3 regions of the Arthrobacter sp. 05T410 genome follow, and region 3 is predicted to be linked to each of the others. Evidence: predicted binding sites of a transcription regulator. Region 3 holds the regulator's gene; each other region holds the start of a gene.
What was found. The regulator LexA, encoded in region 3, represses DNA repair genes until DNA is damaged. The targets are predictions, from matches to a motif close to TCGAACANNTGTTCGA.

Region 1: ruvA (Holliday junction branch migration protein RuvA) is a predicted target of LexA. The motif match lies at 1,857-1,872, and genes of this name have one in related genera.
Region 2: AC1DFR_RS00920 (LexA family protein) is a predicted target of LexA. The motif match lies at 1,315-1,330, and genes of this name have one in related genera.

What each region holds. Positions count from the first base shown of each region.
Region 1 is NZ_JBFTLP010000031.1:18,359-21,630, reverse strand. It holds gene ruvB (Holliday junction branch migration DNA helicase RuvB) at 23-1,147, opposite strand; gene ruvA (Holliday junction branch migration protein RuvA) at 1,140-1,784, opposite strand; gene ruvC (crossover junction endodeoxyribonuclease RuvC) at 1,910-2,488, opposite strand; gene AC1DFR_RS21115 (YebC/PmpR family DNA-binding transcriptional regulator) at 2,538-3,272, opposite strand, start outside.
Region 2 is NZ_JBFTLP010000001.1:178,828-182,099, forward strand. It holds gene AC1DFR_RS00915 (Y-family DNA polymerase) at 1-861, opposite strand, end outside; gene AC1DFR_RS00920 (LexA family protein) at 870-1,301, opposite strand; gene AC1DFR_RS00925 (SCO1664 family protein) at 1,561-2,328, opposite strand; gene AC1DFR_RS00930 (DUF3090 domain-containing protein) at 2,328-2,882, opposite strand; gene AC1DFR_RS00935 (histidine phosphatase family protein) at 2,907-3,272, opposite strand, start outside.
Region 3 is NZ_JBFTLP010000002.1:425,217-428,488, forward strand. It holds gene AC1DFR_RS04370 (ATP-dependent DNA helicase) at 1-1,363, shown strand, start outside; gene lexA (transcriptional repressor LexA) at 1,477-2,226, opposite strand; gene AC1DFR_RS04380 (LysM peptidoglycan-binding domain-containing protein) at 2,744-3,148, shown strand; gene AC1DFR_RS04385 (histidinol-phosphate transaminase) at 3,217-3,272, shown strand, end outside.

The sequences.
Region 1 (3,272 bases), on a different contig from region 3:
GGGAAAAGCTGAAAGAACGGTGCTAGCGGCTGTTTCGGATCCACTGAGGATCGGTTTCTTCGCCGAGATCCCCACCGGACCCGCCGATCGGGCTCTCGCCCGGCTCGTCGGCCTGGAACAGTTCCAGCGGGTCCTGGCCGAAGGCGCCGGCCGGAATGGCGAAGCCCAGGTGCGTCCATGCCGGCGCCAGGGCTATCCGGCCGCGCGGCGTCCGGCCCAGGAGTCCTTCGCGCACCAGATAGGGCTCGGCGACCGTTTCCACGGTCTCCGTTTCCTCGCCGACGGCGATCGCGAGCGTGGACAGGCCTACCGGGCCGCCGCCGAACTTGGTGATGAGGGCCTCGAGAACGGCACGGTCCAGCCGGTCCAGGCCCCGCTTGTCCACCTCATACATGTCCAGGGCCGCGGAGGCCGCCCGCGCGTCGATTTGCTCGATGCCGTGCACGAGCGCCCAGTCCCGGACCCGGCGCAGGAGCCGGTTGGCGATGCGCGGCGTGCCCCGGGACCGGCCGGCAATCTCGCTGAATCCGGCGGAGTTGACCTTCAGGTCCAGCAGGCCGGCGGAGCGGCGCAGGACCAGTTCCAGCTCCTCGACGGAGTAAAACTCGAGGTGGCCGGTGAAACCGAACCGGTCCCGCAGCGGGCCGGGAAGGAGGCCGGCCCGCGTGGTGGCGCCGACGAGCGTGAAGGGCGGCAGCTCCAGCGGAATGGCCGTGGCGCCGGCGCCCTTGCCGACGACGATATCGACGCGGAAATCTTCCATCGCCATGTACAGCATTTCCTCGGCCGGCCGGGACATGCGGTGGATTTCATCCAGGAACAGGACCTCGCCCTCAGAGAGTGAGGACAGGATGGCCGCAAGGTCGCCCGCGTGTTGGATGGCCGGGCCGCTGCTGATCCGCAGCGGAACGTTCATTTCGGCGGCGATGATCATGGACAGTGTGGTCTTGCCCAGGCCGGGAGGGCCCGAGAGCAGCACGTGGTCCGCGCTGCGCCCACGCATGCGCGAGGCCTCCAACACGAGGGAGAGCTGCTTGCGGACCCGGTGCTGGCCCACGAAGTCGTGCAGGTTCTTGGGCCGCAGGGCGGCTTCGATGACCCGCTCCTCCGGTTCCTCTCCCCCGGCGACGATCGACGGCTCAGCCACGCGCGCCTACCCGGTTCCCGGCGCGGGCGCCGTCCTGGCCCAGCCAGCGCAGCGTCGCGCGGAGAATCTCCGCCACATTGCCGTTCGCCGCGAGGTCCGGGGAATCGGCAAGGGACTTGTCGATGCTGGCCGTGGCATCCTTTTCGGACCAGCCCAGGCTGGTCATCGCGGCCACCACCTGCGGCTTCCAGACGGATTCGGCGGACACGGCCGCGACAGGCGCGCCGGCGGTGCCGTGCGGCACAAGCTTGCCGGCTAGTTCGAGCACGATCCGGCCGGCCACCTTCGGTCCGATGCCGGGGACCTTCGTGAAGGCCTTGCCGTCGCCGGAGTGGGCGGCCACCCGGATGGCTTCGGGCTCGTGGACGGCCAGCACCGCCAGTGCGAGGCGGGGACCGACTCCGCTGACGCTGAGGAGCACATCAAACACCTCGCGTTCGTCATCGCTGGCGAAGCCGAACAGGGTCAGCGAGTCTTCCCGCACGATCAGGGACGTGAATAGCTTTCCCTCCTCACCCACCCGGAGGCCGCTGAGGGTCTGCGGTGTGGCGTTGACGCTCATGCCGGCGCCGTTGAGGTCGATCACGGCGGAGGACAGGCCAACATGCGCAACGGTTCCGCGAAGAAAACTGATCAAGGCCGGGCTCCTGGTCTAACTGGCGTCTACAACTGGGTGATGAAAGAACGTACAGCCGGGCACGCCGGCTATCCGAACATATCTACGAATACCCTACCAAGCCCCGCGGCGTCACAGCCGGACATTCAGCGCGCACGGCGCGCTTTTGCCTCCGCGTCCGCCCACGCCCGCTGCGCCGGAGTGAGGGACTGGCTGCCCGGCCCAGTCGTGGCTACGGCGGCCCCGCTGCCGGCCCGCCAGGCGTGGGTGATGGCCAACGCAAGGGCGTCGGCGGCGTCGGCAGGGCGCGGAGGCGCGTCCAGCCGGAGGATCTTGGTCACCAGCTTGGTGACCGCATCCTTGTTCGAGGTCCCGCTTCCCGTCACGGCTGCCTTGACCTCGGACGGGGTGTGCAGAGCCACCGGGATGCCACGGCGCGCGGCGGCCGCAATGACCACACCGGAGGCCTGCGCCACCCCCATGACCGTGCTGACGTTGAGCTGGGAAAAGACCCGCTCCACGGCGAGGACCTGGGGTTGGTAGCGGTCCAGCCACTCGTCGATGGACGTGGCGATGACCAGCAGCCGCTGGTCCAGGCTCTCCTCGGGTGAGGTGCCCACAACGCCGAAGGCCACCAAAGTGGCCCGCCGGTTCCGCTCGACGTCGACAACGCCGATCCCGCAACGGGTGAGGCCCGGGTCGACCCCCAACACGCGCAGCGTCACGGTTGGGCCGTCAAGACCGGGCCCCAAAAGTCACGTTTGGGTGAGCGGGTCACTCGGCTTCCAGTGCGGCCTGCACTTCGTCGCTGAGGTCGGCGTTGCTGTACACGTTCTGGACGTCGTCGAGCTCTTCCAGGGCGTCCACCAGCTTCATGAACTTCTTGGCGGCATCAAGGTCCAGCGGCACCTGCATGGACGGCACAAACTCGGCCTCGTCGGTGTCGTACTCAATGCCGGCTTCCGTGAGGGCATCGCGGATGGCCTGGAGGTCGGTCGGCTCGGAGTGGATCTCGAAGCTGTCGCCGTTGTCCTTGACTTCCTCGGCCCCGGCATCCAGCACGGCCATCAGGACGTCGTCCTCGGCCAGGCCGTTCTTCGGCAGCGAGACGACGCCCTTGCGGGAGAAGAGGTAGCTGACGGAGCCGGGATCGGCGATCGTGCCGCCGTTGCGGGAGATGGCGAGCCGGACCTCGGAGGCGGCACGGTTCTTGTTGTCCGTGAGGCACTCGATCAGCAGCGCGGAACCCTGCGGGCCGCGGCACTCGTACATGATTTCGGTGTAATCGACGACCTCGCCGGTGAGCCCGGCGCCGCGCTTGATGGCGCGGTCGATATTGTCAGCGGGCACCGACGTCTTTTTCGCCTTGGTGACGGCCAGTTCCAAGCTGGGGTTGCCGGAGAGGTCGGGGCCGCCCATGCGCGCGGCGACTTCGATGTTCTTGATCAGCTTGGCGAACGACTTGGCCCGGCGGCTGTCAAGGATGGCCTTCTTGTGCTTGGTCGTCGC
Region 2 (3,272 bases), on a different contig from region 3:
CCGTGCCGATGCCTGCTGGCCGTAGACGGACAGGACCTGCCGCATGCCGGCGGCGGTGGTGATGGGGGTGGCGAAGGAGCGCGAGAAGATGAGCTGGTCCCGGCCGATCCGTTCTTCCTCCATCGGGATGCACGGCGTGCCCTGCAGCTCCAGGACGGTGCGCATCATGACCACGGAGAAGCGGTCCCGGATCATCACCGGGTCGGCCCGGGACAGGTCAAGGATGGACTGAAGCCCTAAGGCGTTGAGGCGTTTGGTCAGGCGCGTCGCGACGCCCCAGATTTCGATCACAGACAGCCGGCCCATCAGCGCTTCCCTGGTGGCGGCGGGCACGGAGTCCCAGTGGCAGACCCCGTCGAAGGCCGGGTTGTGCTTTGCCCATTTGTTGGCCAGTTTCGCGAGGGTCTTGGTCCCGGCGATCCCGACGCACACCGGAACCCCCACGTTGCGCCGCACGGCTGCCTTCATGGTCTGGCCCAGGACCAGCAGGTCCCCCGGCGCGCCTTTGACGCCCAGGAAGGCCTCGTCGATGCTGTAAACCTCCAACCAAGCGCTGTAGCGGCCCAGCAGTTCCATCACCCGGGCGCTGATGTCCCCGTAAAGCTCGTAGTTGCTCGAGAGGGCAACAAGTCCCCACTCCTTAGCCCGCGGGGCGAGTTTGAACCATGGTTCACCGAGGCCGATGCCGAGAGCCTTGGCTTCCGGGGACCGGGTGACGGCGCACCCGTCGTTGTTGGACAGTACGACGACGGGCCGGCCTTCGAGGGACGGGTCGAATACCCGCTCGGCCGAGGCATAGAAGCAGTTCACATCCACGTGCGCGATCTGCGGCATCCGCCGCATCGGGGAGGGCTTAGACATGGTGTGCCTCAAACATGGTGCAGGCAGCGGGTCGCGACACCCCAGATGACCAGATCCGACACGGACGGAACGCGGATGTCCGGGTAGGCCGGATTCTCCGCCTGCAGCACCACCCCGGTTCCCGTGATCCGCAGCCGTTTGATGGTCAGCTCCCCGTCCAGGACCGCAACGACCACGGACCCGTCCACCGGTTCCAGGGCACGGTTGACGATCAGCTCATCGCCGTCGCTGATGCCGGCGCGTTCCATAGAGTCTCCGGAGACCCGCACGACGTACGTGCTGGTGATGTCCTTGATCAGATGCTCGTTCAGGTCAATCCGCCCATCAAAGTAGTCCTGCGCCGGCGATGGATACCCGGCCGCGACGGGGACCGGAGAGATCAGCACCGACAGCAACGACATGCCCGCGTCTATCACGCGGGGACCGACAACAACGCCCACAACACACCCTTATTCGAATATATGTTCGATGCATTCAGTGTAGCCGGATGGACCGACAAAAGATGGACTCTGCCCATATCCCTCGGCTGCGTGGGCAGCGCGGTTTCTCCTCAATATCGCAACACCTGACTGAAGGGGAGCTGTATATGGGACGCTCGGCGTGTCGTCTGCGGAAGGTGGGGCCCGCGGGCTTGGTTGAGCGTAGGCGCTGTTATCGGCGTATGGGCAGCCAAATTTTGACAGTTGAGCCGCAATTCCCTTAGAACAGCGGCCAGGGCACCGCCGACATCTCACCGCTCGGAGCCGGAAACCGCCCTGCCAAGCGCAACCGTGCGCAGCGCGCGGCGAGCGATGCGATTTCTTCGGCGCTGAGCAAGTCCGCCAGGTTTCGGCCCAGCCCACCGTGCAGTCCTTCGCTGACACGATCGATGCCGTCGCGTTCCTCGGCGGTCAGAGCGTCTCCCAGCCATCCCCACAGCACCGTGCGCAGCTTGTGGTCACGGTGAAAGGTGAGCCCATGGTCCACGCCGTGCCGGTGTCCGTCCGTCATGGCAAGAATGTGGTCGCCTTTGCGGTCGGCGTTGTTGACGACCATGTCGAACACCGCCATGCGTCTGAGCGCTGGCGAGTCTTCGTGAACGAGGGCGACCATCCGTCCGTTCTCATCCCGTCCCTCGAGAACATGTTTCCAGCCCGTCTCCGGCACCTGGTCCGTCGCGACCAGGTTCACGGCGCTTTGGGCGGGGTCTTGCTCCTGCCAGAGCTGCACCATTCCTTCGCCCAAAGGACCATCGCGCAGCCAGGTGCGCGGCACCACGTCCCAGCCTAAGACTTGCGAGACCAGGTAGGCGGCCACCTCCCGGTGAGCCAGGGTGCCGTGGGGAAAATCCCACAGCGGACTTTCGCCTGCTATCGGCTTATAGACGACCACCACGTCGCCGATGCTGCCCAGAAATGTAGCGTTTGAAGCCGTCGTGATGCGTCCGGTGAGCGTCAGCTCGGCGGTCACTAGGTCCGGCGCTGGCATCAGACCTCGGGAAGGGTGCAGATGTGCCCGTCGGCGTCTATGGGGTAACCGCAGAGCGGGCACGTCGGACGCCCGGCGCCCACGATCTCACGGGTGCGCTTGGCGAATGCGCGGGCGGTGCCGACCGGCATTCGCACCAGCAGCATTTCGGACTCGTTAGCGCCGCCCTCATCAAGCGGTTCCTCGTTGTCATCAGCATCGACATCGGCGATGGGGTAGGCCTCTATTACGACCTGGGCCGTGGTTGGGTCCCAACCTAAGCTCATGGCGCCGGTGCGAAACTGCTCCTGAACGGCCTCGAGCTGGTCATTGTCGACAAGTTCAATGGGAGTGCTCGTGGGAACGCTGAAGGGGTTGCCCTCGACGGTGATGAGCTGGTCGAGAATTTCGTCGATCTTCTCCGCGAGCAGAGCCGACTGCTGCTTCTCCAGGGCAATACTCACGATCTGCGTCCCTGCGCGCACCTGCAGGTAGAATGTGCGCGCCCCTGGAAGGCCAATGGTGCCGACGACGATTCGATCAGGCCAGGCAAACTCGTGAACACGTGTAGGCATGTCAGTATTTTAGGCACATGAGGTTCATGGCGCCTTTTGCCCTGCACCGCCGCCCACCGGCGCATCGCCAGAGTGGATGCCGTTCGACAGCCACGACAGGTCACCCGCGTCGGTGTTGGTCGCGTAGACGCTCGGCCGACTAGCGCCGTAGCGCACGATCGATACGGAGGCGGGGCCTACGTTAATACGCTGGAACAGGTCAAGGTGCATGCCGAGCGCGTCGGCGAGGATTGACTTGATGATGTCACCGTGACTCACCGCCACCCACACGGCCCCTGGCCCGTACTCGGCTTCGAAGGCTGCATCGTGGCGTCGAATCGCTGCCACCGACCGAGCCTGCATCGCGGCCATGGATTCACCGCCGGGAAAGACGACGGCGGACGGTTGCGA
Region 3 (3,272 bases):
TGCCGACGTCGTGGTCACCAACCACGCCATGCTCGCCGTCAGTGCCTTCGAAGGCCTGGCGGTCCTGCCGGAGTACGACGTCGTCGTGGTGGATGAAGCACACGAACTTCAGGACCGCGTCACGGGCGCGGTCTCGGGCCAGCTCTCCGTGGCGATGGTGCACGCCGCCGCGTCCGGGGCCCGGAAGCACACGGGCATCACCGTGGATGCGCTGAACAATGCCGCCGCCCACCTGGAGCTCGCCATCGACGGCGTCCCCAGCGGGCTGATGCCCAACGGCCTGAACAGCGAGCAGCTGGACTGCATCGACCAACTGCGCGACGCGTGCCGCGCCGCCCTGTCCGATTCCAAGGGGGACAGCTCCGTGTCGGCGGACGGCGGACGGCAGCTGGCCCGCTCGCGCCTCATGGTCATCCTGGAGCTCTGTGAACGCCTCCTGGCCGCGCGCGAAAACCGCGAAGTCGTGTGGTTCTCCCGCAACAGCAGCTTCGACCCGGCGCAGGGCTACTCCCAGCCGGACGAGAGCGCGCCGGCGTTGATCAATGTTGCCCCGCTGAGCGTCGCAGGGCGCTTGCGCGAGGGCCTGTTCGCGGACCACACCGTCATCCTGACCTCGGCCACACTGGCCATCGGCGCTGCCTTCGAACCCGCCGCCGGCGGCCTGGGCCTGGTTGGCAACGGCGCCCCGAGCTGGACCGGCGTCGACGTCGGCTCCCCGTTCGACTACCCGAAGCAGGGCATCCTCTACGTAGCCCGGCACCTGCCCAAACCCGGCCGCGGAACGTCCCCCGAGGCCCTGGACGAACTCGAGAAGCTGATCCGCGCCTCCGGCGGAGGCGCCCTGTGCCTGTTCTCCTCGCGGCGCGCCGCAGAGGAAGCAGCCGAGGCCATGCGGCCCCGGCTGGGCCTCAGCATCCTGTGCCAGGGGGAGTCGACCATGACGGCGCTCGTGCGGCAGTTTGCCGACGAACCTGACACGTGTTTGTTCGGCACCATGTCCCTCTGGCAGGGCGTCGACGTCCCTGGCGTGTCCTGCCGGCTGGTGGTCATCGACCGGATTCCCTTCCCGCGGCCGGACGACCCGCTGATGACGGCACGTTCGCGGGCCGTGGCCCAGTCCGGCGGCAATGGCTTCATGGCCGTCTCGGCCACGCATGCCGCCATCCGCCTCGCGCAGGGCGCCGGACGGCTGATCCGCTCGACCTCGGATAAGGGCGTGGTGGCAGTGCTGGATTCGCGGCTCTCCACGGAGCGTTACGGCGGCTTCCTGCGCGCCGCGCTGCCGCCGTTCTGGCCCACCACCGATTCATCGATAGCCATGGCAGCCCTGAAGCGCCTGGCGAAAGACTCCGCGAAAGCTTAAGTCCCAAACCGGGGCCGTCACCCTGCGCCGGAAATCGGCCGCGGGGTGGCCGCTCCGAACTGGCGGCATGGCCCGGGATGGCTAAGGGGAGCGCAGTTTAGAGTGAGCGCAGTTTAGAGGGAGCGCAGTACCGATACGACCTTGCCCATGATGACGGCGTGGTCGCCCAGGATGGGCTCGTACTGGGTGTTTTGCGGCAACAGCCACGTGTGGCCGTCCCGCTGGCGGAAGGTCTTGACCGTGGCTTCGTCGTCCAGCAGGGCGGCGACGATATCGCCGTTCACGGCATCACCCTGGCGGCGGACAACCACCCAGTCGCCGTCGCAGATGGCGGCGTCGATCATCGAGTCGCCGGCCACCTTGAGCATGAAGAGTTCGCCATGGCCCACGAGTTGGCGGGGCAGCGGCATGACGTCCTCCACCACCTGGTCCGCGAGGATCGGCCCGCCGGCGGCGATGCGTCCGACGAACGGCACCATTGCCGTGTCAGTGGCGCTGGCGAGCTCGGTTACCGACAGGCCGCCGACGGCCCGCAAGGGGCTGGACTTCTCGATACCAGATATCGGTGTGGCCCCCTCGTCCAGGGTCAGCGGCATGAGTACTTCCATGGCCCGGGGCCGCTTCGGATCGCGCCGCAGGTAGCCGAGCTTTTCCAGTTGGGAGAGCTGGTGGGTCACGCTCGACAGGCTGGCGAGACCGACGGTGTCGCCGATTTCGCGCATGGACGGCGGGTAGCCCTTGTCCGTGACGGACCGCTGGATGGTCTCCAGGATTTTCTTTTGCCGGACGGTGAGGCTCTTGGGGGCCCGGGCGGGCTGCGGGCTCCGTGGGGTGGCCCTGCCGCCGGTGGCTTGTGCTGCCATGTTCGCCAACGCCTTTCCGTTCCGCCCGGCTGCCGTGGCTGCTGTCACCGGGAACTTCCGGCCTGAAATGTCAGACCCTGCTGATCAACTACGAATGAATTCCCACTGTTAGTTCGAAAGTGGGAGTTCGAAAGTGGTTGTCCTGTCCCTCAAAAATAGGCCAGCCGCAGACCTTTTTCAAACATTTGTTCTAGCGAGTCTCGACATCGTTCGTTAGTAAGTGCTAAAACAGAACCAGCAAGATTCGAATATGTGTTCGATTCCGACGATCTGGGTTCGCAGGCAATGTTCGGTTCTATGTTCGAAGGTTCGGCCGGTTGGCGGCGAGTACGTGAGTACGCCGGGCGGCAACTTATGGTCCAGGAGGGCTCAGTTCATGTCAGTTTCAAGCGCGTTTGACGGCACTAACATTCAGGGCGTCACGACCCGCCACCGTGGTGTTGGTCCGGGTGGCGCAGCGGATAGCCGCAGCATCGGACGCGGCAGCCTCGCCCAAAGCGGTTCCAGTCACGGCAACGTGTACCCGCTCAACGCCAGGCGCCGCGGCTCCGCGCAGTCGCGGGCGCAGCAAGGAGCCGCCGCCGCGGTTTCCGGCGGCCGGACCAAGCAGCCGCCGCTTCGGCTCACCCGGCGCGGACGCTTCGTCTTTTTCGGCGTCCCCCTGATTCTGCTGGCGGCGTTCATCCTGTCCTTCAGCGGATTCCTCAACGCTCCCGCGAAAGCGGCAGATTCCGCAGACCAGCTCTCGGTGACGCCGACCGTATCCGTCACAGTCCAACCGGGGGAGTCCCTCTGGGCCATTGCCGGGTCGGTGGCCCCGGAGCGCGATCCCCGCGATGTTGTGGCCGATATCGTGCAGTTGAACAATCTGGACGCCGCGCGTGTGATGCCGGGCCAGCAACTGTTTGTTCCGTCCAAGTAGCCACCCCCGGGTGCCGTCGCGGGCGTCACAGTTTCAGCGCCCGTCCCGCTACCACTTAAACTGGTCACGTGACTGACCAGCTTGAGCGCCTCAACCGACTGCCCCTCCGAACCAATCTGCGTGG